Linked DNA regions of Oceanicoccus sp. KOV_DT_Chl. The protein of the gene in region 1 interacts with the protein of each later gene in a pairwise test. Links are inferred from orthologs where the notes say so. Each region holds a gene or a part of one and is shown on either strand. Other genes may lie near its edges.

Evidence for each region.
Region 2: the proteins of ftsZ (region 1) and zipA interact in binary tests that used the Escherichia coli proteins (3 or more experiments, as listed by UniProt). The link is inferred for Oceanicoccus sp. KOV_DT_Chl from one-to-one orthologs.
Region 3: the proteins of ftsZ (region 1) and rlmN interact in binary tests that used the Escherichia coli proteins (3 or more experiments, as listed by UniProt). The link is inferred for Oceanicoccus sp. KOV_DT_Chl from one-to-one orthologs.

What each region holds. Positions count from the first base shown.
Region 1 is NZ_FQLF01000005.1:634,745-645,312, reverse strand. Bases 732-3,700 are described here. They hold ftsZ (cell division protein FtsZ), read left to right. Parts: upstream 732-1,621; coding sequence 1,622-2,779; downstream 2,780-3,700. Other genes in these bases: lpxC (UDP-3-O-acyl-N-acetylglucosamine deacetylase), read left to right, coding at 3,016-3,700; ftsA (cell division protein FtsA), read left to right, coding at 732-1,539. In the rest of the region: UNITIG_RS20350 (cell division protein FtsQ/DivIB), read left to right, coding at 1-9; UNITIG_RS20345 (cell division protein FtsQ/DivIB), read left to right, coding at 33-254; more of ftsA, read left to right, coding at 301-731; more of lpxC, read left to right, coding at 3,701-3,927; UNITIG_RS20325 (M23 family metallopeptidase), read left to right, coding at 4,089-5,018; UNITIG_RS20305 (phosphoribosylaminoimidazolesuccinocarboxamide synthase), read left to right, coding at 9,668-10,568. UniProt on the Escherichia coli protein: Essential cell division protein that forms a contractile ring structure (Z ring) at the future cell division site. The regulation of the ring assembly controls the timing and the location of cell division.
Region 2 is NZ_FQLF01000007.1:163,862-174,424, reverse strand. Bases 2,819-5,782 are described here. They hold zipA (cell division protein ZipA), read left to right. Parts: upstream 2,819-3,831; coding sequence 3,832-4,734; downstream 4,735-5,782. Other genes in these bases: smc (chromosome segregation protein SMC), read left to right, coding at 2,819-3,636. Also shown: more of smc, read left to right, coding at 130-2,818; UNITIG_RS21975 (transglycosylase SLT domain-containing protein), read left to right, coding at 6,860-7,471; UNITIG_RS21970 (FAD-dependent oxidoreductase), read left to right, coding at 7,765-9,579; UNITIG_RS21965 (2-oxoacid:acceptor oxidoreductase subunit alpha), read left to right, coding at 9,597-10,563. UniProt on the Escherichia coli protein: Essential cell division protein that stabilizes the FtsZ protofilaments by cross-linking them and that serves as a cytoplasmic membrane anchor for the Z ring.
Region 3 is NZ_FQLF01000001.1:381,197-391,699, forward strand. Bases 3,814-6,717 are described here. They hold rlmN (23S rRNA (adenine(2503)-C(2))-methyltransferase RlmN), read left to right. Parts: upstream 3,814-4,677; coding sequence 4,678-5,757; downstream 5,758-6,717. Other genes in these bases: ndk (nucleoside-diphosphate kinase), read left to right, coding at 4,142-4,570; pilW (type IV pilus biogenesis/stability protein PilW), read left to right, coding at 5,781-6,575; UNITIG_RS01765 (RodZ domain-containing protein), read left to right, coding at 6,568-6,717. In the rest of the region: Fe-S cluster assembly ATPase SufC, read left to right, coding at 1-14; Fe-S cluster assembly protein SufD, read left to right, coding at 11-1,267; UNITIG_RS01735 (iron-sulfur cluster assembly accessory protein), read left to right, coding at 2,562-2,918; more of UNITIG_RS01765, read left to right, coding at 6,718-7,482; ispG (flavodoxin-dependent (E)-4-hydroxy-3-methylbut-2-enyl-diphosphate synthase), read left to right, coding at 7,542-8,657; hisS (histidine--tRNA ligase), read left to right, coding at 8,702-9,985; UNITIG_RS01780 (tetratricopeptide repeat protein), read left to right, coding at 10,049-10,503.

The DNA.
Region 1 (10,568 bases):
CGGAGTTAAGCAAGGGTTTAGCTTCCCAGCGTTTGGAACTTAAAAAGTTAGCTTTAACGGAAAGCGGTAATTGGTCGCTGGTGCTGACTAATGGGATAGAGGTTGAGCTAGGTGATAGTGAAGTAATGGAAAAAATGCGCAGATTATTGGCAACCTATGCACAGGGTTTATCCGCAGATTTCGCTCAGATTAAAACGATTGATATGCGTTATAGCAATGGTTTTGCAGTGGGCTGGCGCAGTGAGAAATCATAATGATTAAAATTTTAGCAATGACTTTAATAATGGGGAGTGCTGTCTAATGGGCACCGGAACAGACAATAAAATGATTGTCGGTCTAGATATAGGAACGTCTAAAGTCGTAGCCATTGTTGGTTCGATTACGGAAGAGGGCGGCTTGGAAATTGTGGGTATTGGCTCGCACCCTTCACGCGGTTTAAAGAAAGGCGTGGTGGTTAATATTGAATCCACAGTGCAGTCCATTCAGCGTGCTATTGAAGAGGCGGAGTTGATGGCAGGATGCCAAATTCATTCGGTTTATGCCGGTATTGCCGGCAGTCATATCCGCAGTTTAAATTCACACGGTATTGTCGCGATTCGTGATCGGGAAGTGTACGCACTGGATTTGGAGCGAGTGATTGACGCGGCGCAGGCAGTGGCGATTCCGGCTGATCAAAAAATTCTGCATATTCTGCCGCAGGAATATGTCATCGATACTCAGGAAGGTATAAAAGAACCGTTAGGTATGTCGGGTGTGCGTCTGGAGGCCAAGGTTCACTTGGTTACTTGTGCAGTAAATGCGGCTCAAAATATTGAAAAATGTATTCGGCGTTGTGGCCTGGAAGTAGAAGATATTATTTTAGAGCAGCTGGCATCAAGTTATGCCGTGTTAACTGAAGACGAGCGTGAATTAGGTGTTTGCCTGGTAGATATTGGTGGTGGTACTACCGATATTGCAATTTTTACCGAGGGAGCCATTCGTCATACCGGTGTAATTCCAATTGCCGGTGATCAGGTAACTAACGATATTGCGATGGCGCTACGAACACCGACGCAAAACGCCGATGAAATAAAAATTAAATATGCTTGTGCATTAACGCAGTTGGCCGGGGCCGATGAAACGATCAAAGTTCCCAGTGTTGGCGATCGTCCGCCGCGTGATTTGTCGCGTCAAGCTTTAGCCGAAGTAGTTGAGCCGCGTTATGACGAATTATTTACGCTGGTACAAGCCGAGCTGAGACGCAGTGGTTATGAAGACATGATTGCTGCTGGCATCGTGCTAACCGGTGGTACTTCTAAAATGGAAGGAGTCGTTGAATTGGCTGAAGAGATTTTTCATACCCCGGTACGAATAGGTGCGCCACAGAATGTAGAAGGTCTTGCTGATATCGTTCGCAATCCTATTTATTCCACGGGTGTTGGTTTGTTGCAATACGGCTTGAAGCAACAAACGGAAGGTCGTGTAGGTGGTTCGCGGCCACAGGTTTCGTCGGAAAGTATTTTTAGTAAGGCCAAAGAATGGGTCAAAAGTAATTTTTAATACTGTTATTTAAACTTTTAATTGCAAGATCTCTGAAACCGATTCGTCGGCGACAGAAATAAAAAACCAAGGGAGAAAAACCATGTTTGAGCTAGTTGATAACGTACCACAGAGCGCGGTCATAAAGGTTGTAGGTGTGGGAGGCGGTGGCGGTAATGCCGTTAAGCACATGATAGCGAATAACGTAGAAGGTGTAGATTTCATCTGTGCCAATACCGACGCGCAAGCCTTGACCAATATTGATAACACCACCGTATTGCAGTTAGGCGGAAATATTACTAAAGGTTTGGGGGCTGGTGCCAATCCGGAAGTAGGTCGTCAGGCTGCTCTAGAAGACCGGGATCGTATTGCCGAAGCACTGCAAGGTGCTGATATGGTCTTTATCACCGCCGGTATGGGCGGTGGTACTGGCACGGGGGCTGCACCAGTGGTGGCCGAAGTTGCCAGAGATATGGGTATATTAACTGTCGCTGTAGTTACCCGGCCATTTGGTTTCGAAGGTAAAAAGCGATTGCAAATTGCTGAATACGGGATGAAAGAATTGCAGCAGAATGTTGATTCTTTAATCACTATTCCCAATGACCGCTTACTGGATGTGTTAGGAAAAAGTGCCAGCTTGTTAGAGGCATTTAAAACCGCTAACGATGTGTTGCTAGGTGCGGTTCAGGGTATTGCCGATTTGATTATCCGCCCGGGGATGATCAATGTGGATTTTGCAGATGTGCGCACGGTTATGTCTGAAATGGGCATGGCGATGATGGGAACAGGTTGCGCGCGAGGTGAAAATCGAGCTCGCGAAGCTGCTGAAGCCGCTATTCGCAGCCCGTTACTGGATGACATTAACTTGCAGGGCGCGCGCGGTATTTTGGTCAATATTACCGCTGGTTTGGACCTGTCTTTGGGTGAGTTTTCCGAGGTGGGTGACACTATCGAAGAATTTGCTTCAGATAATGCCACCGTTGTGGTGGGAACTGTTATTGACCCAGAGATGTCAGATGAAATACGGGTTACTGTGGTCGCCACTGGTTTGGGTAGCGATCAGCTCAGCGAAGCGCCATTAAAAGTGGTTGAAAATAAACTAGCTGATACAGTTAACCCTGATTACCGAACGTTGGATCGTCCAACTGTCATGCGTAATAACCCTCAGGTAGCGATGGGTCGCGAAGCGGCTGTACCTAAAGAGGACAAGGATATGGAATATTTGGATATTCCTGCCTTTTTACGTAGACAGGCGGATTAAATCGTTTGGTTACGGGTCTCAGGATCTAGCAAAGAATATGGTTTGGCGCAGGGATGCGCTGCTTTAAAAGGGAGTTAATGGGTTTGGTGTTAGGCCAGTTCTCTGGTAGTATTCGCGCCTCACTTCTAAGGCTTCGGTGGTTTTTTGTCCATATTTAGCCAGATGCTGCAGGTTTCAGCGCTTTTTGGGGTAAGTCATCACTCCGCGCATACGATCAGAACCAATGAAGATTTGCCATGATTAAACAACGTACTCTACGCAATGCCATCCGCGCTACCGGTATCGGCCTCCATTCCGGTGAAAAGGTGTACCTCACACTACTTCCAGCTCCTGTCGATTCCGGGATTATTTTCCGTCGCACCGATCTGGATCCGGTGGTCGAAATAGCTGCCAGAGCCGAGAATGTCGGCGACACTATTCTCTCGACTACTTTAATGAAAGATGATGTTCGGGTTTCTACCGTCGAGCATTTACTGTCGGCAATGGCAGGCTTGGGTATTGATAATGCCTATGTAGAATTAAGTGCTGCTGAAGTCCCGATTATGGACGGCAGTGCTGGCCCATTTGTATTCCTTATCCAATCAGCGGGTATTGAAGAACAGCCAAAGGCCAAGCAATTTATTCGTATTAAGCGCCCAGTTACGGTGACTGATGGTGATAAAGTAGCCAGTTTCCTGCCTTTTGATGGCTTTAAAGTGTCTTTTACCATTGATTTTGATCATCCAGTATTTCGTGATCGTACCGGTAAGGCTGCGCTTGATTTTTCCAGTACCTCCTTTGTAAAGGAAGTTAGCCGGGCACGTACCTTTGGTTTTATGCATGAAATTGAATACCTACGCTCCAAGGGCTTGGCTCAGGGCGGCAGTGTTGATAACGCGATAGTGGTAGATGAGTACCGTATCCTCAATGAAGATGGCTTGCGCTATGAAGATGAGTTCGTTAAGCACAAGGTGCTGGATGCCATCGGTGACTTGTACTTGTTGGGCAATAGCTTGATTGGTGAATTTAAAGCTCATAAGTCTGGTCATGCCCTTAATAACGCTTCTTTGCGGGCCTTGATTGCGCAAACTGATGCCTGGGAAGTGGTGACTTTTGAGGATCAGTCAAAAGCGCCTATTTCGTATATGGCACCCGTTGCTGTCGCCTAAATACAACGGCAGCATTTGACTGCCGTTAATATTTGTCCAAAGTTTGACCGCGTTCACTATTTTATAGCCCCTAAAATTGGTATTAATTGGAGTTATATGCGATATTTACCCCCACAACGCAACCAGATTCTATTTAATCTCACTATCCAGCTGAAAATTCTATGAAAGTCATTATCGTCAGCGGTAAACACGGCCAGTCGAAATCGATTTCACTTGGTCGCTGGACCCGCACATTGCTTTCTCTGTGCCTATTGGGCGTGCCGTTGGGTATGGGGGTAGTGGCTGGTTATGAACTCGCAGATAACGAGGGAGAAGTGTTAGATTTGCAGGCACTGTCTGCAATGAAAGAAAAAAATCGTAAAGAACAGGAATTGGTTGCCAATACCAAAAAAGAGACTGAGCAACGTGTACAAGCGCTTACTCTTCGAATGGCAGAAATTCAAGCTCGGCTAGTCCGCTTGGATGCGCTGGGCGAACGTATCACCACCGTCGCCAAGTTAGACAAAGGCGAATTCGATTTTAGTCAATTGCCGGCTCTCGGTGGTCCCGAAACTGACGAGCAAGGCGCTTTCTACGAAAACCCCGATTTTGTCGATGCCATGAATAATCTTGTGGCCCGCGTTGATGATCGTGAACAGCAGCTAGAAATTCTTGAAACCTTATTAGCCAATCGTAAAATTGAAGATGAAGTATTCTTGGCTGGTAGGCCGATTAAGAAAGGCTGGATGTCGTCGCACTTTGGCCATCGTACGGATCCCTTTAATGGCCGCTTGGCGATGCATGAAGGCGTTGATTTTGCCGGTAAGTTAGGCAGTGATATTGTTGCAGTGGGTTCTGGTGTCGTTACTTGGTCCGGTGAGCGTTACGGTTATGGTCAGTTGGTTGAGATTAACCACGGTAGCGGATACATTACTCGCTACGCTCATAATCTGGAAAACAAAATTGAAGTGGGTGATATTGTTAAGAAGGGGCAGGTTATCGCCTTGATGGGAAGCAGTGGTCGGTCTACGGGGCCTCACGTGCATTTCGAAGTCTATAAACATGGTCGCCCTGTTGACCCTGCCAGCTATATTCATCGCGCCAGTCGCTGAATTTTCTCTTCCAGTTATTTTCTTTTTGCGTGAGCTATTTGCTCACGTTTTTGCGTTCAAACAATAACAGTTATAAGTAGTCATATTATGTTGGGAAATATCGCCAAAAAAATCTTCGGTAGTAAAAATGACCGGACGCTCAAGCGCATGGGTAAAACTGTGCAAGAAATTAACGGTTTTGAGGAAACCCTCCAAGCGTTAAGTGACGAGCAATTACAACAAAAAACCAGTGAATTTAAACAGCGTTTAAGCGAAGGTGAAAAACTGGATCAAGTATTATCCGAAGCTTTTGCTGTCGTTCGTGAGGCAGGCAAACGTACTTTAGGTTTACGTCACTTCGATGTGCAATTAATTGGTGGTATTACCTTGCATCAAGGGCGTATTGCAGAAATGCGAACGGGTGAAGGTAAAACTCTGGTTGCTACTTTACCTGTTTATCTGAATGCATTAACTGGCGAAGGCGCGTTTGTCATTACAGTAAATGATTATTTGGCAAGTCGTGATGCTAATTGGATGCGGCCGCTGTATGAATTTCTAGGGTTAACTGTAGGTATTGTTGTTTCTGGCCAGGATCCTGAAGCCAAGCGTGCTGCTTATGCGTGTGATATTACCTACGGCACCAATAATGAATTCGGTTTTGATTATCTGCGCGACAATATGGCGTTTACGCTGGAAGATCGTTTTCAGCGCAGTCTGAATTTTGCCATTGTCGATGAAGTGGATTCAATATTGATTGATGAAGCGCGTACGCCGTTAATTATTTCAGGGCAGGCAGAGGATAGTTCAGAGCTGTATCGCAGTATTAATAAATTAATTCCGAAGTTGCAATTACAAACTGAAGTTGATGAAGGCCATTTTACTGTTGATGAAAAGGCCCGTCAGATTGAATTGACCGAGCAAGGTCACTTATTTGTAGAGGAGTTGTTATCTGAGTCTGGCATGTTGGCCGAAGGTGAAAGTCTATATTCGGTATCTAATTTGGCGATGCTACAACATGTTTATTCCGGCTTGCGCGCGCATAAATTATTTAATCGTGATGTCGAATACATCGTGCAAAATAATCAGGTGGTGTTGATTGATGAGCACACTGGTCGCACGATGGCGGGCCGTCGTTTGTCTGAGGGTTTGCATCAGGCAATTGAAGCGAAGGAAGGTGTAAATATTCAGGCCGAAAGTCAGACATTAGCTTCTACTACCTTTCAAAATTATTTCCGTCTGTTCAATAAGCTTTCGGGTATGACTGGTACTGCAGACACAGAGGCATTTGAATTTTCCCAGATTTATGGCTTGGAGGTCGTGGTTATTCCGACCAATGTTGTGCCATCGCGTATTGATCTCAATGATTTGGTCTATTTGTCAGTTGGCGAAAAATACGATGCCATTGTCAATGATGTTAAAGAGCTCACTGCCAAAGGTGCGCCAGTTTTAGTGGGTACTGCGTCGATTGAAACTTCAGAAGAATTATCCAAGCGTTTCAAACAATCCAAAATTGAACACAAAGTACTGAACGCAAAATTTCATGAACAGGAAGCGGAAATTATTGCCCAGGCTGGCAGTCCCGGTGTGGTGACGATTGCAACCAATATGGCCGGTCGCGGTACCGATATTGTGTTGGGTGGTAATGTTGAAGTAGAAATTGCCGCAATGGACAATCCCAGCGCAGAGCAAATCCAATCATTACGTGACGCCTGGAAAAAGCGTCATGCAGCTGTGTTAGAAGCGGGCGGTCTCCATATTATTGGTACTGAGCGTCATGAGTCCCGACGTATCGATAACCAATTGCGTGGCCGTGCTGGTCGTCAGGGTGATCCCGGGATGTCGCGTTTTTATCTTTCTATGGAAGATAATTTAATGCGGATTTTTGCCTCTGATCGCGTACGCAGTTTTATGCAAGCACTGGGTATGGAAAAAGGTGAAGCGATAGAACACCGCATGGTGACTAACTCCATTGAAAAAGCGCAGCGCAAAGTCGAAGGTAGAAACTTTGATATCCGTAAAAATTTATTGGAGTTTGATGACGTTTCCAACGATCAGCGACAGATCGTTTATCAGCAGCGTTACGATTTGTTGGAAGCTGAAGATATTTCCGAGACGATCGAAGCTATCCGTGAAGACGTGATCAATGAGGTGATTGACCAGCATATCCCACCACAAAGCTTAGAAGAGCAGTGGGATATTTCCGGTTTGGAACAGCGTCTTGAAGCGGAGTTTTCTGCGCCGCTGCCATTGCAAAAATGGCTGGACGAAGATGACAATCTGCATGAAGAGCCTTTAAGACAAAAAATTATTGCTGAACTGGCTGTAGCCTATCAGGCAAAAGCGGATGAGATTGGTCCCGAGATTCGCCGCTTGGAAAACATATTATGCTGCAGATACTTGATAATCTGTGGAAAGAGCATTTGGCGACTATGGATCAATTGCGGCAGGGTATCCATTTACGTGCATATGCGCAAAAAAATCCCAAGCAGGAATACAAGCGTGAAGCCTTCGCTTTATTTGAGGCGATGCTAGATAGCTTAAAACATGATGTGGTGCGGTTTTTATCGAATGTTCGTATTCAGCGAGAAGATGAATTGGCCGCATTGGAAGAACAGCGGCGAGCTGCGCAGGCGAAAGATTTAGAGTTCAAGCATGATTCAGCTTCGGCAATTGGCGATGACTCAGGCAGTGGCAATGCAGAAGAAGCTGATTCGCAACCTTTTGTTCGCGAAGGAAAAAAGGTTGGCCGTAATGAAGATTGCCCCTGTGGATCGGGCAAAAAATACAAACAATGTCACGGCAAACTTTCCTGATAGGACGCTCTTCAGCCCATAGATTAATTGAAGGTATCTAAAAATGGCAGTCGGTGAAGGAAAATTACCCACGCTCCACCCGGTAGCGGGTTTTCGTTTGGGCACGACCAGTGCAGGCATTAAGCGTCCTGGTCGTCAGGATTTAGTCGTGATGGAGCTCTGTGAAGGCGCGACGGCAGCAGGTGTGTTCACCCTAAATGCGTTTTGTGCCGCGCCGGTACAAGTTGCCAAACGTCATATTGCACAACAGGCGCCCCGCTATTTACTGGTTAATACTGGCAACGCTAATGCCGGCACCGGCCCTCAGGGGTTGAAGGACAGTGTGGCATCTTGTCAGGCGTTGGCTCAATTAACAGACGTCGCTGCAGAGCAGGTATTACCTTTTTCTACCGGGGTTATTGGTGAGCCGTTACCGCTAGCGAAAATAACCGCCGCTTTGCCGCAGGGTCTCGCTGAGCTTGATGAAAACGGTTGGACGTTGGCCGCTAGCGGTATTATGACCACAGATACCCGCCCAAGGCGGCATCGTTACAATTTGATCACCTGGGCGAAACGATTACTGTGACGGGTATTGCTAAAGGTGCAGGCATGATCAAGCCTAACATGGCCACTATGTTGGGTTATGTGGCAACCGATGCGGCGGTTGAGTCGGAAATTTTAAACACTATTCTTCAGCAGGCGACTAATCAATCGTTTAATCGTATCACCGTTGATGGTGATACCTCGACTAACGATTCATGTATGTTGGTAGCAACGGGTCAAGCCGCTGCTGGTAAAGTTAGTGCTATAAATGACGCACTGTATCAACCTCTGTTAGATGCAATTACCACTGTTTTTATTGAGTTAGCGCAAGGCTTGGTGCGTGATGGCGAAGGCGCTAATAAATTTGTCACGGTAGCCGTGAGCGGTGGCGCTTCTGAACGAGAGTGTTTACAAGTAGCCTATACCATAGCCGAATCACCGTTGGTAAAAACGGCCTTGTTTGCCAGTGACCCCAATTGGGGGCGGTTGTTGGCGGCGATTGGTCGGGCTGGCGTTGAACAGCTGGATGTTAACAAAGTATCCGTGAGTATTAACGGCGTGCTAATTGCGGAGCAGGGCTGCCGTGCCGCCAGTTATACTGAGCAGCAAGGTCAGGCGGCTATGGACGAAGAAGAGATTACCATCGCCGTGGATTTATCCAGAGGGGATCAGCAAGCAACCGTGTGGACCACAGATTTATCTGATGAGTATGTTCGTATTAACGCGGATTACCGTTCTTAGGTTTAAGTAGTTCATAAATTAAATAAGTGGCAGTTAAAAGAGACTGAGTTGACAAAATTAGTACATGTCGCCGTCGGCGTTATCCGCAATGAGTCGCAACAAATCCTGATTGCGCTGCGACCTACCGAGAGTCATCAAGGTGGCTTGTGGGAATTTCCTGGCGGCAAGGTAGAAGCAGGGGAATCTGTGCAGACTGCTTTGAATCGTGAGTTAGAGGAAGAGTTGGGGTGACAGTGCTGCGTTGTCGCCCGCTCATCGAAATCAGGCATGATTATGACGATAAATCAGTGTTGCTGGATGTTTGGTGGGTTGATGCGATTTCCGGTCAGGCTGAAGGTAGAGAGGGGCAGCCTATTCGTTGGGTAGATGCAAATACGCTTGGTCAGTATAATTTCCCTGCAGCAAATAAGGCTATTATTACTGCTGTAATAGATTCTATCTCAGCTTCGTCAACAAATTGTTGATGACTGGCATCCCTTTTATTTTCTGGTAAAATCCCCGTTCTAGAAACCGACTACTTTTGTCGTTGCCGCTGTTGCGGTATTTCTAGAAATTCATCACTTCGAATCACAACATTTACACAGGGCATTCACCATGAGTCTTGCTGATAAGGTATTGGCAGTTAATAACGATCTTCCCATTCGCACCGAGTTACCGGTTCATAGCGGTAAAGTGCGTTCCGTTTATTGGTTAACTGCTGAAGATAGTCGGCGCTTGATTGCAGATAAAGGCTACGATGTGGCCGCCGATGCAGAGCTGGCAATTATGGTAATTAGTGACCGTATTTCTGCCTTTGAGTGTATCTGGAAAAGTGAGGGTGGTATGCAAGGGGTGCCGGGCAAAGGTGCCGCTTTGAATGCGATTTCCAACCATTGGTTTAAATTATTTCGCGAGCAGGGCTTGGCTGATAGCCATATTCTGGATATTCCCCACCCACTGGTGTGGATAGTGCAAAAAGCCAAGCCAGTGATGATAGAAGCTATTGCTCGCCAATACATCACCGGTTCAATGTGGCGTTCTTACGCCAAGGGCGAACGTGAATTTTGTGGTATTCAGATACCCGATGGTTTGCAAAAGGATCAGAAATTACCTGACCTGCTGATTACTCCGTCCAGCAAGGGCATTTTGAAAAATATTCCCGGTGTACCGGAAGTGGATGATGTTAATGTCACCCGCGATGATATTGTAAATAATTATGCGGCGTTTAAATTTCGCAGTATTGATGATATTGCAGTTTATGAGAAATTATTATCTGAAGGTTTTGATGTAATCAGTAAGGCCTTGGCCGATCTGGACCAGATATTTGTCGATACCAAGTTCGAGTTTGGTTATGTGACGGATAAGAATGGTAACGAAAAACTGATCTATATGGATGAAGTGGGCACGCCGGATTCTTCACGGATTTGGGATGGCGCCGCTTTTCGTGACGGTAATATTATTGAAAATTCGAAAGAGGGTTTCCGTCAGTTACTGCTTAAACATTTTCCTGAACCGG
Region 2 (10,563 bases), on another replicon or contig:
GCAAAAGCTATACACTAAGCGCCGTTTACTGGGGAATTGGTGGCGTAATAAATCGACCGTATTTTGAAATAGTAATTATAATAAATACAACAAGTTACGCCGATAACATAAAGTAAAAGTTAAAGTATAATGCGATTAAAAAGTATCAAGCTGGCGGGGTTTAAATCCTTCGTCGATCCAACCACTGTGTCATTTCCATCAAATCTGGGCTGTGTTGTCGGCCCGAATGGTTGTGGTAAGTCTAATATTATCGATGCTGTACGTTGGGTGATGGGTGAAAGCTCGGCTAAAAACCTGCGTGGCGAGAATATGACCGACGTTATTTTTAACGGCTCGGTTAATCGTCAGCCGGTGGGGCAGGCCTCCATTGAATTGGTTTTTGATAACACCGATGGCAAGGTCGGCGGTGAATATGCCCGCTTTGCGGAAATCGCTATCCGCCGCAAAGTCACCCGCGAAGCCATTTCCGAATACTACCTCAATGGCACCAAGTGCCGTCGCCGGGATATTACTGATATTTTCCTAGGTACCGGTTTAGGGCCGCGCAGTTACGCCATTATCGAGCAGGGTATGATTTCCCGCTTGATTGAATCCAAGCCAGAAGAGCTGCGGGTTTTTATTGAAGAAGCCGCCGGTATTTCCAAATACAAAGAGCGCCGTCGTGAAACCGAAAACCGCATGCGTCGCACACTGGAAAACCTTGAGCGCTTAACTGACTTGCGCGATGAGCTTGAACGCCAGCTACAGCATTTGCAGCGGCAGGCACAAGCGGCTGAGCGCTATACGGAGTTGAAAAAAGAGGAGCGATTGTTAAAGGCGCAATTACAGGCCTTGCAATGGAAGTCCCTGGACGGTCAGGTCAAAGTCTACGAAACCTCCATCCGTGACTTGGAAGTTAAGCTGGAAGGGGTGATTGCCGAACAGCGCGCCGTTGATGCTGATATCGAAAAGTTTCGCGACGTTCATACCGATACCATGGATCGCTTCAACGAAGTACAAGCCCGTTACTATGGTATTGGCGCTGAAATCTCCCGTACTGAACAGAATATTCAACATCAGCAGGAACGCAGCCGCCAATTGAAGGACGATTTGGCGCAAACCGAGCGCAACTATCAAGAGTCAAAACAGCATCTAGTTACCGATACCGAGAAGCAGGAGCGCTGGTCGGCTGAAGTTGAAGAGATTCAGCCAGAGCTGGAATTGGCACAGAGTTCCGAAGAAGAAACCGCAGCGGCATTGCTTGACGCTGAAGAGTCGATGCAAGCCTGGCAGCAGCAGTGGGATGATTTCAATCAGAAAGCGTTGGAGCCACGGCAGAAAGCAGAGGTTCAGCAATCCCGCATTCAACATCTTGAACAGGCGCTGAGTCGCATCCAGCAACGTATTGAAAAACTGGAAGAGGAAAAGTCAGGTTTAAGCGCCGGCCCGGTTGAAGAAGAAATTGAGTTGCTAAACGAGCAGTTGGCTGAAGCCGACATGCAGCGTGAAGAGCAGCAGTTAAAGTTAGAACAGCAGACCGATGAGATTCAGCAATTGCGCGATGGCAATGTTGAGCTGGGTGCCGAGTTGGATAAGTCGCGCAACCAGCTGCAAAGTATGCGCGGTCGGCATGCGTCGTTAGAAGCTTTGCAGCAGGCGGCGCTAGGTCGGCAGCAGGGTGCGATCAGTGATTGGTTAAAATCCAGTGGTCTGGATAGCCAGGCCCGTTTGGCTGAAAATTTAAAAGTAGCTAGTGGTTGGGAAACCGCCGTTGAAACGGTTTTAGGTGAGCATCTGCAAGCTGTCTGTGTCGATGGTTTGGATGCTGTTGCTGCGTTGGCAGCTAATCTCGAGCACGGCAGCATTACGCTATTAGATGCCAATACACCTGCGCTCAATGAAGGTTCCTTGGCAGACACCTTAGCCAGTAAACTGGAGAGTGGTCAGCAGGCACAATCGCTGTTGGCGGGAATTTATGTGGCGGCAGATTTAACGGCCGCGTTAGCGTTGCGCAGTCAGCTCGCTGCCCATGAGTCAGTAGTCACCGCGGATGGTTTATGGATTGGTTCCAACTGGTTGCGAGTTGCTAAAGACTCTGATGAGCAGGCCGGTGTATTACAGCGGCAGCAGGAGTTAGAAACACTGACCGCCAGCATGGTTGATGCCGAGCAAAGCGTTGAGTCGCTTGATAGCCAATTGGCAGCAGGCCGTGAGAAATTAAAGGTTCTGGAAACCAGTCGCGAACAATTGCAGCGTGAAGCGCAGTCGCAGAACAATAAGCATTCAGAGCTGCGTTCAGCGCTGAGTGCCAAGCAAGTTAACATCGAGCAGATCAGTTCACGCCGCGAACGCATCAGCGGTGAAATCGCTGAAAGCCGTGAACAGTTTCAGATGGAGCAGGAAAGTCTGGGCGAAGCACGGATGATTTTGTCGGAAGCGATTGAGTCTATGGAGCAGGATTCCAGTCAGCGCGAAACGTTACTGGCACAACGCGACCAGTGTCGTACGGTGCTGGATAATGCCCGTCAAGCAGCCCGCCATGATAAAGACTCAGCCCACCAATTAGCGATGCGCTATCAATCGCTGCGGGCGCAATTGGATTCGATGAGTCAAAATATCGAGCGTACCCGTTATCAGGTCGAGCAGTTAGAAGAGCGGCGCACCACCTTGTTGGAAGGTATTAGTGGTTCTGATGACCCGGTGGAAGAATTAAAACTGGAGCTGGAAACACAGCTAGAGCAGCGTTTGCAAATCGAAGAGGAGTTAACTGAGGCCAGACGCAAGGTTGATGAAATTGAGCATGGTTTACGTGAGGCTGAAAGCAAGCGCAGCGGGATTGAAGCTCGTGCGCAAACCGTTCGTTCCGAATTGGAGCGCGGCCGTGTAGAAGTGCAGGGTTTACAAGTTCGTCGTCGCACCCTGGAAGAACAGTTGATTGAAACCCAATATGAGCTGGATAACGTGCTGGCTAATCTGCCTGAAGATGCAGAAGAAAAATTGTGGCATGAGAATCTGGAAAGTATTGGGCGGCGTATCGCGCGCTTGGGGCCCATTAATTTAGCGGCAATTGATGAGTATAAATCCCAGTCAGAACGTAAGACTTATTTAGACGCGCAGAATGCTGATCTGGAAGAAGCTTTGCAGACTTTGGAAAATGCTATCCATAAAATTGATAAAGAAACTCGCCAGCGTTTTAAAGATACCTTCGATCAGGTGAATAGCAGTTTGCAAGAGTTGTTCCCGAAAGTATTTGGCGGTGGTACAGCTTATCTGGAAATGACCGGTGATGATTTATTGGATACTGGTATTGCTATCATGGCACGGCCACCAGGCAAGCGTAACAGCACCATTCATTTATTGTCTGGTGGCGAAAAAGCCCTGACGGCTATCGCCCTGGTATTTTCTATATTCCGTTTGAACCCAGCGCCGTTCTGTATGCTGGATGAGGTTGATGCACCATTGGACGATGCCAATGTGGGGCGTTATGCCCGTCTGGTAAAAGAAATGTCCAAGCAGGTACAGTTTATCTACATCACCCACAATAAAATTGCGATGGAAATGGCCGATCAATTGCTCGGCGTGACCATGCATGAACCTGGCGTTTCTCGTCTGGTGACGGTGGATGTTGATGAGGCTGCGGAACTTGCGGCGATATAACGGGTACTAATAGTAGAGGGATGGGTTGGCTGCAGGCAGTGCTGGCTTCTGACGTATTCGCTCAGCGGTTTGAACAGAGTTGCAATGCGCTAAACTGGTGCTAACTTATACCTTTATAGTTAATTAGTTTGGCTATGATTAACGCAGCTATTGTGCTGCATTTTTTGACTCATTCACAAAGGTATTAAGGCTACAATGGAACTCGGTGTTCGCGACTGGATGCTCATTGTTGGTGTGCTGCTTATTTTAGCAGTGCTGATTGATGGCTATCGCCGCATGCGCAATGAGCGTCGCGGTAGAATTCGCATGGCTTTAAATAAACAATTCCTGAACTCCGCTGGTGCCAGTGATGATGATATCGGTACTGGCGAATTGCCTGCGGGTGGTGCTCGCATTGTCGGCCGTCGCGGTGGCAATGAAGAGTTGGACCTGGAGCAATCCGTGCCGATGCTAATGGAGTCAGTTGCGGATGAATTGACCGCAGCTGAATCTGTCATTGATAATGCCAATGACTTGCCTGATGAAATACCTGATCCTATCGATGTCGCCGTAGCCGCAATGGCGGCAAAGGAAGAGCAGCCCACAACAAAAGATAAGCCTCAGGACATTGCCCAGCTAAAGCGTGAAGCAGAGACAAAAGCGGTAAGCAAATCTTCCCGCGTCGAAACTAATCCTGAAGAAGTGGTGGTGATTAATGTCATTGCTAAAAAAGAAGCCTTTAAAGGTCCAGATTTACTTCATATCTTATTGGCCTGCGATTTGCGCTTTGGTGATATGAATATTTTTCATCGCCACGAAGAAAAAGGCGGCAATGGCGCGGTTCAATTCAGTATGGCCAATAGTGTCGAGCCAGGTTTTTTTGATCTTGACACCATAGAAGATTTTACTACTCCCGGTGTCTGCTTTTTTATGAGTGTGCCTGGGCCTAAAGATCCCATCAAAGCGTTTGAATGTATGGTTGAAACCGCGCAGTGTCTGGTGACCAATTTGAATGGTGTGTTACTGGATGAGTCGCGTAGTGCTATGACTAATCAAACACTCGAGCATTGTCGCCAACGCTTGCAGGAACATCAGCGCCGTCAGCTGACGCATGTTTAATGCGTGGTTTATTTAAACCGCTTCTCTAATCTCCGTCGTAGTTGTTCAAAGTCATGACATCAATCCCTGAATTATCCCTGCAGCTAGCACAGTTACGCGCCACTATTAATCAGCATAACTATCGTTATTACGCCCTCGACGATCCCTCTGTACCTGATGCGGAATACGATCGCTTGATGCGTGAGCTGCAAGCAATAGAGACTGAACATCCTGAATTAATTACTGCGGACTCACCAACCCAACGGGTAGGTGCCGAACCCTTGGCCGGTTTCAAGCAAGTGCGTCATGAAGTACCCATGTTGTCTTTGGATAATGTATTTAATGAGCAGGAGTTAAAGGAATTTGGTAAGCGCTTATTGGATCGCTTGGGTGAGGACGAAAGTTTTCATTTGGTTTGTGAGCCCAAATTAGATGGCGCAGCCGTTAGCTTGCTCTATCGCAATGGCAAGCTGGAGCGGGCGCTACTCGCGGAGACGGCTCGGTTGGCGAAGACATTACCCACAATGTACGTACTATTCAATCGATCCCGCTGACCTTATTAGGTGAGGGTTGGCCTGATGTGCTGGAAGTCCGCGGCGAAATTTATATGCCGAAGAAGGGGTTTGATGCGCTGAATGAACGGGCTCGCGCTAATAATGAAAAACTCTTTGTAAACCCGCGCAATGCTGCCGCCGGTAGCTTGCGGCAATTGGATTCGCGTTTAACTGCGCAGCGGCCGCTAGAAATGTGTTGCTACAGCGTAGGATTAGTGGATGGTGGCAAGCTGCCGATCGAACACAGTGCTATTTTGCAGCAACTGCAACAATGGGGTTTTCGTATCAACTCCGAAATGCGTGTGGTTGCGACGATCGATGAGTGTTTGCAGTATCACGATTACTTGCTCGCTAAGCGTAAGGATCTGGCTTACGACATTGATGGCATCGTTTATAAAGTGGATGAGCTGGAACTGCAGGCCGAGTTAGGATTTACCGCTAAAGGCCCGCGTTGGGCAATCGCCCATAAATTTCCTGCGGAGGAAGAAATTACTCGTTTGTTGGGTGTGGATTTCCAGGTGGGCCGCACTGGTGCGATTACGCCGGTGGCGAGATTGGAGCCCGTATTTGTGGGTGGCGTTACCGTGAGCAATGCGACGTTACATAATCGCGATGAAATTGAGCGGCTGGGTGTCAAAATTAACGATACTGTCGTGGTGCGCCGGGCCGGTGATGTGATACCGCAGGTGGCGAAGGTGGTGCTAGAGCGGCGTCCTGATGATGCCCGCGAGATTGTGTTTCCAGAGCAGTGCCCAGTGTGTGATTCCCCTGTCGAACGTATTGAGGGTGAGGCCGTCACCCGTTGTGTTGGCGCATTGGTGTGCGCCGCCCAACAAAAAGAAGCGATTAAACATTTTGCCTCTCGCAAAGCTATGGATGTTGATGGTCTTGGCGATAAATTGGTTGAACAGTTAGTCGATGAGAATCTTATTGGCTCTGTCGCTGATTTGTATCACTTAACGGTAGAGCGGTTGATTGGCTTGGAGCGCATGGGCCAAAAATCTGCTGAAAATTTAGTGGCGGCACTCGAACAAAGTAAGGCGACAACCTTGGCTAAATTTTTATTTGCTTTAGGTATTCGCGAAGTGGGTGAGGCTACTGCCGCGTGCTTGGCGAAACATTTTGGGTCCTTGCCAGCTATTGTGCAGGCTGATAGAGAAGCGTTACTGGCAGTTGATGATGTCGGGCCTATTGTGGCAAAGCATGTGTTTGATTTTTTTCAGGGCGAGCACAGTCAACAATTATTGACGGCATTACAGGCTGCAGGCATTCGCTGGCCCGACGTCGTCGTTAAATCTGCGGATCAATTGCCATTAGCTGGCATGACTTATGTGGTGACCGGGAGTTTGGAGCAAATGGGGCGCAGTGAAGCCAAAGAGAAATTGCAGCATTTGGGTGCTAAAGTTGCGGGTAGCGTGTCAAAAAAGACTGATTGTGTGGTGGCGGGGCCTGGTGCAGGTTCAAAATTAGCCAAGGCGCAAGAACTCGGTGTCGATGTCATTGATGAGGCCGGATTTTTAATATTGCTGAAAAAATATCAGGCACTTTGATTTTTACTGGACAAATATCAGCGATCAACTAGAAGTGGTGTTATGAATAAAAAACAATATCTGCTGCTGTTATTGTTACCGCTACTCTTTCTGGTTGGCTGCACCGTCTCCCCACCCAAAAACCAAAGTAATATCTGTGAAATCTTTCGGGAAAAAGATGATTGGTATGATGAGGCTGAAGACGCGCGCAGTAATTGGTATTTACCTATTCCCACGATGATGGCAATCATGTATCAAGAGTCCCGGTTCCAACAGAAAGCAAAACCACCGCGCACCAAAATTTTAGGGTTTATTCCTGGTCCCAGGCCTTCAGATTCCTATGGTTACTCACAAGCGAAAGATGATACCTGGGATTGGTATATCAAGAGCAGCGGTAATTATGGCGCGGATCGGGATGACTTTGCTGACGCTATTGATTTTATTGGTTGGTATAACAGCGTCAGTCGGAAGAAATGCAATATCAAGCCAGATGATACTTACCACCTTTATCTGGCTTACCACGAAGGTCATGGTGGCTTTAATCGGCGTACTTATAATAAAAAGCCATGGCTAAAAGGCGTGGCAAAAAAAGTCTCGGCGCGGGCTGCGCGCTACCAATCACAACTCAATAGTTGCGAGAAAGAACTGCAGGGTCCCTGGTGGAAATTTTGGTGAAGACAAGACCTTGTTCATGGTAGGGATAAATCTGTAGTCAAATTACCTATAACAACGCTTTACTAAATTTAAATTAATGCTTGCTCAGCGTTGTTCAGTAGTTCTCGATAGCAATAAAAACTGTACTTTTGCCCAATAAAATAAACCATAGCTACTGATATTGTTAGTGGCTTATGCTTTAATTGGCAGGCTTATTTGTCTGTAATTCGGCGCTAGAACGAAGCAGGGAAAAGAGGGTGATAAACACTCCGGCAATTAGCTTATTACATTAAATTTAAATCGGGAAGGCAGTTTTGAAACCAACAGATATTAAAGATCCGGAGTACTTTCATAAAGTCGTGGATTGTCAGTACGCTTGTCCGGCGCATACCCCTGTTCCAGAGTATATCCGCTTAATTGCAGCCGGGCGTTATACCGATGCTTATATGGTGAACTGGGAATCTAACGTTTTCCCCGGTGTACTAGGTCGCACCTGTGACCGCCCTTGTGAGCCAGCTTGTCGACGTGGTCGAGTAGAAGAACAACCGGTGGCGATTTGTCGGTTAAAGCGGGTAGCGGCAGATAATAAAAATGACGATGACGTTAATGCGTTGATGCCGGTTATTCCCGAGCAGAAAAACGGCAAGCGTGTTGCCTTGATTGGCGGCGGACCAGCGTCATTAACCGTGGCCAGAGATTTAATGCCACTGGGCTACTCGATTGACCTTTATGATGACCAGCCCGCCGGTGGCGGTTTCATGCGTAGCCAGATCCCTTCATTCCGGCTGCCAGTGCAAGTGCTGGATCAGGAAGTTAATTACATTACTGATATGGGCGTAGTGACTCAATACAATCACTATGTCGACAGTTTAAAAACAATTTTAGATAAAAATTATGATGCGGTCTTTATCGGTACCGGTGCCCCCCGAGGTCGCGATTTGACCATCACGGGTCGTGAAGAAGGTGCAGACAATATTCATATTGGTATCGATTGGTTGTCCAGTGTGGCGTTTGAGCACCGTGAAGCGATTGGCAAAAAAGTTATTGTATTAGGTGGTGGTAATACCGCCATGGATTGCTGCCGTACTTCACTCCGCTTAGGTGCCCAGGACGTTAAAGTCGTAGTGCGCAGCCCGCGTTCTGAAATGAAAGCCTCCCCTTGGGAAATTGAAGATGCCGAACGCGAAGGCATTCCAATGTTTGAAAATCATGTGCCACTGGAGTTTGTTGTTGATAATGGCAAATTAGTTGGCATGAAGTTCGACAAGGTGCGCGCCGAATATGATGACAGTGGCAAGCGTTCGCTGGTGAGCCTCGGTGAAGCGCCAGTACTGATTGAATGTGATGATGTTTGTATCGCTATTGGCCAGGACAATGCTTTCCCGTGGATTGAGCGTGATTTAGGCGTGGAGTTTGGTAAGTGGGATATGCCAGTAGTTGATACGCAAACATTCCAATCTAAAAACCCTAAAGTCTTTTTTGGTGGTGACGCTGCATTCGGTCCGGAAAATGTTATTACCGCTGTTGCTCATGGCCATCAGGCGGCAGTTTCTATCGATCTATTTCTCAACGGTAAAAGTGTTAGTGAGCGTTTGGCCCCGGGGACTAATTTAGTTAGCCAAAAAATGGGTATTCACGAATGGAGCTATGACAGCAGCGTGGTCGATGATGTGCGCTATGCCGTACCTCATGCCGAAGTTCAGCTGTCATTAACTGATCGTAAAATGGAAGTTGAGCTGGGCTTTGATACCGCGATAGGTTTTGCTGAAGCACAACGTTGCCTGAATTGTGATGCGCAAACGGTGTTTACCGAAGCTAAATGTATTGAGTGTGATGCCTGCGTTGATATTTGTCCGACTGACTGTATTACCTTTACTGCTCCGGCTGAAGATGAAGCCGAGTTGCGTACTCGCTTAAGTGCGCCAGCTAATAATTTGTCACAGGATTTATATATTTCAACGGATGCGCTACCCACCAAGCGCATTATGGTAAAGGATGAGAATGTCTGCTTGCATTGTGGTTTGTGTGCCGAACGCTGTCCTACTGCAGCTTGGGATATGCAGAAGTTTATGTATGAAGTAACTAAAGCCGGTAATTATGCCGACGAAGTTACGGCTAACAGTAATTAAGGCGGGCGGGTAGTATTATGACAACAGTTAACAACATCACTTCCGTCAATGATCTGGTAATCAAATTTGCCAATGTCAACGGTACCGGTTCTGCTAGTGCTAACAATATGTTTGCCAAAGCGGTTTTCCGTATGGGTTTATCAGTTAGCCCCAAAAATATATTTCCTTCGAATATTCAAGGTTTACCCACATGGTACGAAGTTCGGGTCAGCGATAAAGGCTATACCGGTCGTCGCGGCGGTATCGATATTATGGTCTGTGTTAATCCGCAAAGTATGGCCAAAGATATTCAGGAGGTTTCACCCGGCGGTTATTTTATTTACGACAATACCAAGGTCTTGGATTTACGTTTGTTGCGCAATGATATTACCTTTATCGGTTTGCCATTAACTAAAATTTGCCTGGAAGAATATAAAGATGCCCGACAGCGTCAGCTGTTTAAAAACGTTATTTATGTCGGCGCATTAGCAGCTTTGATTAATATTGAATTTGACGCATTGACCGGTTTGCTAGCCGATCAGTTTAAAGGTAAAGAGAAGCTGATTGCGCCAAACGTACATGCCATGGAATTAGGGTTTCAATACGCGCAAGCACATTTTAGCTGTCCTTTAGGTGTGCGACTTGAGCGTCGCGATAATCTGGGTGATAAGATTTTAATCGATGGGAATACTGCCTGTGGTTTAGGCGCAGTTTATGGCGGCGCAACTATGGCCGGTTGGTATCCGATTACACCTTCTACTTCCGTTGTTGAAGGTTTCGAAAAATACTGTAAGCGTTTAAGGATCGACCCTGGTTCGGGTAAAAAGAATTACGCCATCGTGCAGGCGGAAGATGAGTTGGCCGCGATTGGTATGGTTATCGGTGCTAGTTGGAATGGGGCTCGGGCATTTACCGCTACCAGCGGCCCGGGAATATCTTTGATGAGTGAGTTTTTGGGCTTGGCGTATTTTGCTGAAATCCCAACGGTGTTGATCGATGTGCAGC
Region 3 (10,503 bases), on another replicon or contig:
AGCAGTCTGCATGAGCCAGTGGTTACTGAATGCAGTAAGCCGTGCCGAAGCGGTAGATGATTGGTTGGCGCCGAAGCGGCAGGCATCACTACAATTGTTGCGAGATACGCAATGGCCAACGCGTAGGACCGAAGCTTGGAAATACACGCCGTTAGTGGCAATTGCTGATTCGACATTTACCAGTGCGGCGAATCACGCGAAAGTCAGCGTCGACCCTGTCGAGAGTTTAAACAGTATCGATTTGATATTTGTTGATGGAGAGCTGGTGACGCCGGTGGCCGACAATTTACCCGCTGGCTTATCGATAACAGCTTTTGCCGAGGTGTCTGCCGAAGATAAATTGTGGGCAACAGAAACGTTTAGCAATGCCAAGCCGCAGCGGCATTTATTTGGTTTGGTCAACGATGCGTTAGCGACCTCGGGTTTATTAATTGATGTAGCGGCAAATGCTGACATAGCGCAACCGCTGCGAGTAGTTGTCAGATTAAGCGAAGGTTGTGAGGCCCATACGCGGATATTGGTGCGTGTCGGAGAGAGCGCCAAAATTGCTGTGGTTGAAGATTTTGATGGCAGTGCGCCAAGCTTTAATACCGGCTTTGCTGAATACGACATCGCTGCAAATGCTGAGCTTGAGCACTACCGTTTCGCCTTGCAGACTGGTGAGGCACTATCTATTGGTGGTAGTCACTTTAACTTGGCGGCCAAGGCAAAGCTCAATAGCACTTTGGTTGGGTTTGGTAGCAAACTTTCAAGACTCGATGTTGATGTCAATTATTGTGGTGAGTTCGCGGAAACGCAGATGAATGCCATTTACTTGCTTGATGGGGAAGAGTTGTTTGATTTGCATAGCACTATTGAACACGCAGTTCCTAATTGTACTACCGAAGAAAATGTTCGCGGTATTGTGGCTGATCATGCTCGTGCCGTGTTTAACGGTCGTATCCATATTCATCGCGATGCGCAAAAAACGCTGGCCGAATTGAATAATCGTAACTTGTTGTTGTCGCGTAATGCCGAAATCAACACCAAGCCTGAGCTGGAAATTTATGCCGATGATGTGCGTTGCGCGCACGGCGCTACGATTGCCGAGATTGATAAAAAGGCCTTGTACTATTTACAGTCGCGGGGCATTAGCAAGGCGCAGGCACAAGTTATGCTGAGCTTTGGTTTTATCAATGAGTTGGTTGATCAAATGCCGAATACCATTTTGGCTGAGTGGTTGCGGCCACAGTTGCGTGAGCGTTTTGCGCAAATGGAAGTGAAATAAAGGTTGGATGATGAGTGTTGATATGAATACCGTGGCAGTTGCAACTTCAGGATTTGATGTTGAAGCTATTCGTGCCCAGTTTCCCATTTTGGCTCGCCAGTTAAATGGTAAGCCTTTGGTGTATTTGGATAACGCTGCAACTACTCAGAAACCCCAGTGTGTGATTGATGCGCTGGTACATTATTACACCACCTGCAATTCCAATGTGCATCGTGGGGCTCATCAGTTGGCCGATGAGGCCACGCGTTTATATGAAGGTGCGCGAGATATTATTGCGGATTTTTTGCATGCCGCTAATCGCTGTGAAGTTATCTGGACGTCGGGCACTACTGAATCGATAAATGTCGTTGCTAACGGTTTGTCCCAGTTGCTGTCTGCAGGTGAGGAAGTGTTGGTGACAGAAATGGAGCACCACGCTAATTTAGTTACGTGGCAGCAAGCGTGTTTAAAGGCCGGAGCGACCTTGAAAATTGCGCCGATTAAAGACAGTGGCGAATTGGATCGCGATGCATTTAGTCAGCTGCTTTCCAGTAATACTAAGTTGGTGGCGTTTCCTCATGTGTCGAATGCTTTAGGTACATTGAATCCGATCGAGGAACTGACTGCAGAAGCGAAAGCTGTGGGTGCCTGGGTTTTGATTGACGGTGCACAGGGTGTTGCTCATGAGTCCGTTGATGTGCAGGCGTTGGACTGTGACTTCTATGTATTTTCAGGGCATAAATTATTTGGTCCCACTGGTGGTGTGTTGTGGGGGCGTGAGGAATTATTGACCGATTGGCCGGTATGGCAAACCGGTGGTGAAATGATTGCCGAGGTGACTTATCAAACTGCTCGCTGGAATGTATACCTTACAAGTTAGAAGCAGGTACCCCAATATTGCCGGCGCGATTGGTATGGGGGAGGCCGTACGCTGGTTTTCGCAACTGGATATTGCTGCAGTGCAGACCCATGAGGCGGCACTCTTGGCGCACGCGACCGAATTAGCTCAGGCAGTTGATGGCTTGAAGTTAGTAGGCACTGCCCCAATAAAGTAGGGGTGTTGAGTTTTGTGATGGCGCAAGGACACCCGGCAGATATAGGCTTTCTATTGGATCGGCAGGGTATTGCGATCCGCACCGGGCATCACTGTGCTGAGCCTTTGATGGTGAGGATGCAAGTACCCGGTACTGCCAGGGCATCTTTTTCGCTCTATAACACATTGGCTGAGGTTGATGCCTTATTTGCCGGTTTAAACAAAGTTAAAACAATGCTGGGCTAAGTCGCGGGCTTGGTGTTACCAGTTGATGGAGTAGATATGACAGTTGCAAGCTTTGATCCGAATGCCCAAACGGTCAGCATGACCGAGGCCGCCTTGCGCCATTTTGAGCGCGCGTTGGCTGGCAAAGAAGGAAAAATTGTTCGTTTAAGCACTAAGGAGAGTGGCTGTACCGGCTATGCCTATGTGTTGGATTTGGTCGATGCTGCCGAGGACGGGGATGTGGTATTACAGCCCAATGATCAAGTCGGCTTGGCGGTTGCCGCCGATGCCATGGCGCTGCTGCACGGTACCGAAATAGATTATGTGAATGAAGGTGTGAATAGCGTTATTAAATTCAATAACCCCAATGTGGTGGCCGAGTGCGGCTGCGGCGAGAGTTTCAGCGTAGCCTAGCTGCAGGAAAACAATATGCAGCAATCGATGGTAGTAACCCAGCGCGACTGTCCCGCGCGGCGCGTCCCTTCCGGTGAGCCGGTAATTATTCCTGTTGGGCAATTTATATCGATCAACCAAAGTCTAGGGGTAACTATACCGTTACCTGGCAGGGCAATATGCTGCGGATTGATGGCACCGATGCTGAGGCCATTGGGCAGCAGCCGGAAGTGCTGGAGTTTGTTGATGATGGCAGCGGCCAAATCAATGAGCAGCAAGTCTGGCAGGCGCTGGATAGCATTTTTGACCCTGAAATTCCGATCAGCCTGGTAGAGCTGGGTCTGATCTATAAAGTGGCGATTGACCAGGCTGCCGGTCAGGTCAATATCACCATGACCTTAACTGCCCCCGGTTGTGGAATGGGGCCGGTATTGGTCAGCGATGTCGAATACCGGACCGGTAAAGTGCCTCATGTCAAAGCGGTAAAGGTAGAGTTGGTGTTTGACCCACCCTGGAGTCGTGAAATGATGAGTGAAGAGGCCCAGTTGGAAGCGGGATTGTTTTTTTAGCGGCCTTTATGGCTCAGAACCCCGCAGCACAATGGCAATACGGCGAGTTTAAACATGGTTGGCAACGATGGTTAGTACTGACGAAATCCTTGAAGATTTATCCTTTTTTGACGATTGGGAAGAGCGCTACAAATACATTATTGATCTGGGTAAGGATTTACCGGCAATGGATGCGTCTCTGCATACCCCGAGCGATTGGTCAAGGGCTGTCAAAGTAACGTCTGGCTAGATGTTCAGGTTGATCAGAGTGTGCTGAATTTTACCGTTGATAGCGACGCAGTTATTGTCAAAGGTCTGTTGGTGCTGGTGATGGCGGCATTTGATGGTAAGACCGCAGCGGAAATTACCGCTTTTGATGTCGATGGCTACTTTCGCCAGCTCGATCTGGAGCAGCATTTAAGCCCTACTCGCGGTAACGGTCTGAAGTCGATAGTGGCGCGTATTCAAGCTATCGCCAAGGCGGCGCAGGCAAGCTGATTGTCTGTGTGGCAGCCAGCCAGAGAATCCTCTAAAAATATCTCCTAAGTGCGTATTATTTATACTATTTTTCCGTAAATGTGCGTATAATTTGCGGCTCTAAAATTTCGTCGATTGGGCAGGAACCTAATCGCCAATTTACCCTCTCAAGCTTCGGTGAGGTATTCGCCGGATTAAGATTAAATGACGGAGTCTCCAATGTCAGTTGAACGTACTTTTTCTATTGTTAAGCCCGATGCAGTTGCCAAGAATGTTATCGGTGAGATTTACAGCCGTTTTGAAAAAAATGGCTTAAGCATCGTTGCAGCAAAAATGCTGCGTTTAAGCCGCGAGCAAGCTGAAGGTTTTTACGGCGAGCATAAGGGTCGTCCGTTTTTCCCCGCTTTGATTGAGTTCATGACCTCTGGCCCGGTAGTAGTGCAGGTATTGGAAGGCGAAAATGCTATTGCCAAAAATCGCGAGCTGATGGGTGCTACCAACCCTAAAGAAGCCGCTGCCGGTACAATCCGTGCTGATTTCGCTGAATCAATTGATGCTAATGCTGTTCACGGTTCTGATTCTCCAGAATCAGCAGCGCGCGAAATTGCTTACTTCTTCGCGACTAGCGATCAGTGTGACCGGGCGTAAGCTCAAGTTGAATGATAGATGACTGACCCTGTTCAGCACGCATCAGTCGATGCAAACACGAAAGCCCCAGCAGATAAAACCAATCTGTTGGGCTTTCGCGTGAACAGATGGAAGCATTTTTTCTGTCTATGGGGGAAAAACCTTTCCGTGCCCAGCAAATACTGAAATGGATCCATCATCAAGGTGTCGATGACTTTGATCAAATGACTAACGTCAGTAAAGTATTGCGGGAGCGGTTAAGTGAGTGTGCTGAAATCCGGCCCCCTGAAATTGTTTCGCAGCACGACTCGAGTGACGGTACCCGCAAATGGGCGATTCGCGTTACTGGTGGCAGTTTAGTAGAAACTGTATTAATTCCTGATGGCGAGCGCGGTACCTTATGTGTGTCGTCACAGGTCGGCTGCAGTCTGGATTGCAGTTTTTGTTCAACCGGCAAGCAAGGGTTTCAGCGTGATTTAACCGCTGCTGAAATCATCGGCCAGGTTTGGTTGGCCATAAAATCCTTTGATGGCTTTCCCTCTACCAATAAGCGTATTGTTACCAATGTGGTAATGATGGGAATGGGTGAGCCGCTATTGAATTTTGACAATGTCGTTGCTGCGATGAATATCATGCTGGATGATTTTGGTTACGGGATTTCAAAGCGTCGTGTGACGCTGAGTACTTCCGGCGTAGTACCTGCACTCGATAGATTGGCTGAAGTTGCAGAAGTGTCTCTCGCTATTTCGCTGCATGCGCCTAACGATACTTTGCGTAATGAACTGGTACCGATCAATAAGCGCTATCCTATCGCAAAATTATTAGCATCCTGTGAAAACTATTGGTCCAAGCAGTCGGATACACATCGCGTTACCACCGTCGAATATACGTTGATTGCCGGTGTTAATGACTGTGTCGAGCAGGCAAAAGAATTAGCCGTATTGCTGAAAGATTTCCCCTGTAAGATCAACCTGATTCCCTTTAACCCGTTTTCATTGTCTGATTATCGCCGTCCCAGTAAAAATGCCGTTGATCGTTTTTGGAAAATACTAAATGCAGCGGGTTTTGTTACCACCATTCGCAGCACCCGCGGTGATGATATTGATGCTGCTTGCGGACAACTGGTGGGTCAGGTGGCTGATCGCACGAAACGTAGCGAACGGCACAGAGCGAACTATACTCAAACTCAGGTATTAAATGTTCGCTAATGAAAGATAACGGGATATGGGTAATGAGGTTTCAACATAATAAAGTGATTAGAGTGCTGGCTAGATTATTACTGCTGTGTTCATTGTTAGGTTTAGCCGCTTGTGTGACCACAGAACGGGGTGGAATAGGCGACAAGCAAGATGATGTGAAAGCGCTGGAGTATTCTGTGCAACTAGCGCGAACCTATATTCGCGAAGGTAATTGGCAGGCAGCCAAGCGGCATTTGAAAAATGCACTGGAAATTGATGATACCTCCTTTGAGGTCTATGAGGCATTGGCCTTGGTGTTTCAAAATACCGGCGAATTCGAGTTGGCTGAAGAAAATTATAAAAAGTCGATTAGGTTAAATGGTGATTTTTCCCGGGTTAGAAATAATTACGCCACATTTTTATATTCTCAAAAACGTTATAAAGAAGCCACTGAGCAACTGGAAATCGTTGTTAGCGATACCTTGTATGAAAGACGTGCGGCTGCCTATGTGAATTTGGGGCGTGCCTATATGCAGTTGAATAAACTGAATAAGGCCGAAGAGTCTTTTAATCGAGCTTATTTAATGCAGCGCCGGAATTACGCCTTGATGTATCAACTGGCTGATGTGTATTACCAGTTAGGCGATTATCCAAAATCACAACAATATTATGACGCCTATCAAGCGCAGGCAAAAAAACAGCCCGCCGAAGCGTTGTGGCTGGGGATTCGCTTAGCCGATAAGTTTGATGATCGAAATAAGCTGTCGAGTTTTGCTTTAGCGTTGAAAAACTTATATCCAACCTCAAAAGAATATTTGCTGTATAAGGAAGCTTTTGGCAATGAATGATGGTGTCGCTTCAATGATTGATGAGCTGTTAGCAGATAGTCCTGGGAATGCACTGCGCAAGTCTCGTGAAGCTCAGTCTATGACTGTTCGTGAAGTGGCTGAACAATTGCGGTTGTTACCGCGTCAGGTAGAAGCGCTTGAATCTGACGATTACGCTAACTTGAACGGTGATATTTTTTGTAAAGGCTATTTAAAGTCTTATGGAAAATTGTTGGGTCTGAATACTGATCTTTTAATCGAAGCGTATTTACAAGTCCGTCCGACGGTTTCTACTAAAACAAACTATGCACCTAAAAATTACGGGCCAGTTCAAATTCAAACGCTGGGTAAAGGCCATTCTCTTCAATATTGGTTTTTGGCTGCCACTCTGCTTGTTATCGCGATTTTGTGGTTGGTATTGGGGGGTGATAGTAGTGCGGAAAAAAATGTAGTGGTTGAGAGTACTGAAGTTATCGTTGATCAGCAGTTAGCAACTGATGCCGAAACTGCGGCCATTATGGCTGGTAGTGCTATTGATCAGGAGTCTGCTGATGACATGATAGCAGCGCCCACCGCGACTGATACTTTAGTCGCGGAGGCAGTGTCGCCAGTATTATCCCAATCAACAACAAACGGGCAGCCAAGGCTGACGTCAGCAGGCGCAGAAAGCGTTGAGTCCGAGGCTAAAAGCTTGCTGAATTTTAGTTTTACCAATGATTGTTGGGTTGAAGTGAAAGATAGCAATGACACAGTTATTTTTGCAAATTTGAAGCGTGCCCGCGACACACTTGAATTGAGCGGTGCAGCCCCCTTTAAAGTATTGCTGGGTTATGCACCCGGGGTTAGCCTTGATTTTAATGGCGACCCGGTGACGATTACAGTGAATGAGGAGAATAATTCAGCACGGTTTACTGTCGGTCAGTTATAAGTTTTTTGTATTTTACAACGTTGTAAAGGCTCGTAAAGCGCCAGAGGTTAGTAGCAGTCATGCAGATGGAATCCCCCATTAAACGAAGAAAAACTCGCCAGATTATGGTGGGTAATGTAGCGGTTGGTGGTGATGCGCCTATTTCGGTACAGAGTATGACCAATACTGATACCTGCGATGTAGCTGCAACGGTGGCACAAATTAAACAGTTAGAAGCTGCGTGTGCAGATATTGTAAGAGTGTCAGTGCCGACCATGGACGCAGCCGAGGCTTTTAAAAAAATTCGCCAGCAAGTGAGTGTGCCGTTAGTTGCTGATATTCATTTCGATTACAAAATTGCCTTAAAAGTTGCAGAATACGGCGTTGATTGTTTGCGGATCAATCCAGGTAATATTGGGCGCGATGATAAAGTGCGCGCAGTTATTGATGCTGCCAGAGACAAAAATATTCCTATTCGTATTGGGGTAAATGCCGGTTCTTTGGAAAAAGAATTGCAACGTAAGTACGGTGAGCCAACCCCGGATGCCTTGGTGGAATCGGCCATGCGCCACATTGATATCCTCGATAGTCTGGATTTTCAAAATTTTAAATTAAGCGTAAAAGCCTCTGATGTGTTTATGGCTGTTGCCGCCTATCGAAAGATTTCGGCACAAATAGACCAGCCCTTGCATTTGGGCATTACCGAAGCCGGTGGCTTACGCGGTGGTACTGTTAAATCTGCAGTAGGTTTAGGTATGCTGCTAATGGATGGCATTGGCGACACTATTCGGGTGTCATTAGCGGCTGATCCGGTTGAAGAAGTTAAAGTGGGTTATGAAATTCTTAAAAGCTTAAAGCTGCGCAGCAAAGGGATTAATTTTATTGCCTGCCCGAGTTGTTCACGGCAAAATTTTGATGTAGTGGCAACGATGAATGCGCTGGAAGGTCGTTTGGAAGATGTCACTACACCGTTGGATGTGGCGGTTATCGGTTGTATTGTTAATGGCCCTGGCGAAGCTAAAGAAGCCGAAATCGGTTTGACTGGCGGTACACCCAAACACTTGATTTATGTCGACGGTGAAAAAGATCATAAAGTTGGCAAAGAAAATTTAATCGATCACCTTGAGGGTTTGATTCGCGATAAAGTTGCAGTCAAACAAAAGGCGGAACAAGATCTGATTGCCAAGCAATCCTAGTCAGCTTGATTTAATACTTTAAAGAAAATGTGTAAGGAATAACCTTGGCTAAAATACAATCCATACGTGGCATGAATGATTTATTGCCAGCCGATTCTGCGCTTTGGCAGTATCTAGAGCGCACGGTCAGTCAAGTCTTGTCCAGCTACAGCTACCAGGAAATCCGTTTTCCAATTCTTGAACAGACGGAATTATTCAAACGTTCGATCGGTGAAGTGACCGACATTGTTGAAAAAGAAATGTACACTTTTAACGATCGTAATGACGAGAGTCTTACCTTGCGTCCTGAAGGTACTGCTAGTTGTGTGCGTGCTTGTTTGCAAAATGGTTTGTTAGATAATCAGCAAGTTCAGCGTTTGTGGTACACGGGGCCGATGTTCCGTTATGAAAAACCCCAAAAAGGTCGGCTACGGCAGTTTCACCAAATTGGAGTAGAAAGCTTTGGCGTGGCAAGTCCCGATGTCGACGCTGAGTTAATTATGATTACGGCGAGACTGTGGCAGCAATTAGGCTTGATGCCCTATGTCACGCTGGAGCTGAACAGTATTGGTACCTTGGAGGCGCGGGCTAATTATCGAACTGCACTGCTTGAGTATCTTAATCAATATGTTGATCAATTGGATGAAGATAGCCAGCGCCGCTTGAGTTCAAATCCGCTGCGTATTCTCGATAGTAAAAATGTGCAGACGCAGCAAATTTTACAACAGGCGCCGGTGCTAACCGATTATCTGGATGAGGAGTCGCGTTCAGATTTTGAACAACTAAAACAGCTGTTAGATGAGGTAGGTATTCAATACCGGCTAAACCCGAAACTGGTGCGCGGTTTGGATTACTATAGTAAAACTGTGTTTGAGTGGGTAACCGATCAGTTAGGCGCGCAGGGCACGGTCTGTGCCGGTGGTCGCTATGACGGCTTGGTTGAGCAGCTGGGGGGTAAGCCATCTCCTGCGGTGGGTTTTGCGATGGGGATCGAACGGTTATGCCTGTTATTGGCCGAAACCGGAAATATACCGTCAACTTTGACCAATCAGCCCGATATTTATTTTGTTGTGGCTGGGGATCAGGCACAATTAGCCGCGGTCAAAATCGCCGAGGCGCTACGGACTGAATTACCGGCATTGAAGCTGATGTTTCACTGTGGTGGTGGTAAGTTTAAGAAACAGTTGAAAAAGGCCAATGACAGTGGTGCGGTTATCGCTCTGGTGCTGGGTGATGATGAGGCTGCGCTGAATCAGATCAATGTTAAGTGGTTGCGCGAAGAGCGTGAACAACAAACTGTAGCCGTTGCTGAATTAGCTACGCAGCTGCAAACAATTTTTAATAGTTAGTGATCGTTTAGTCGGTCAATAAATAAATACATTAATAATGACAGTTAGTGAGCGAGTATAACTATGGCGGATAGCTTTCAATCAGAAGACGAACAGGTCGAACAACTTAAGAAATGGTGGCGTGAAAATGGCCAATCTACGGTTATTACCATTGTGCTAGCTATTGCCGGTGTATTTGGTTGGCAGGCGTATCAGACCCAGCAACAGGCTACAGTTGATGCGGCCTCGGCAATTTATCAGAATTTATTGTCAGCTGCTGCAGGTGAGAATGGCGTGGTGACCAGTTCGCAAAAGGCTACCGCCAATCATCTGGCCGACACGCTGAAAAATGACTTCTCCGGCTCAACCTATGCACAATTTGCTGCCTTGTTTAAAGCCAAGCTGGCGGTAGAAGCCAATGATTTGGCGACTGCTGAGCAAGAGTTAACGTGGGTGTTGGCGCAAAATCCTACTACCGAAATTAATTTACAAGCACAGTTGCGCTTGGCGCGGGTGTTATTTGCACAGGATAAGTTTGA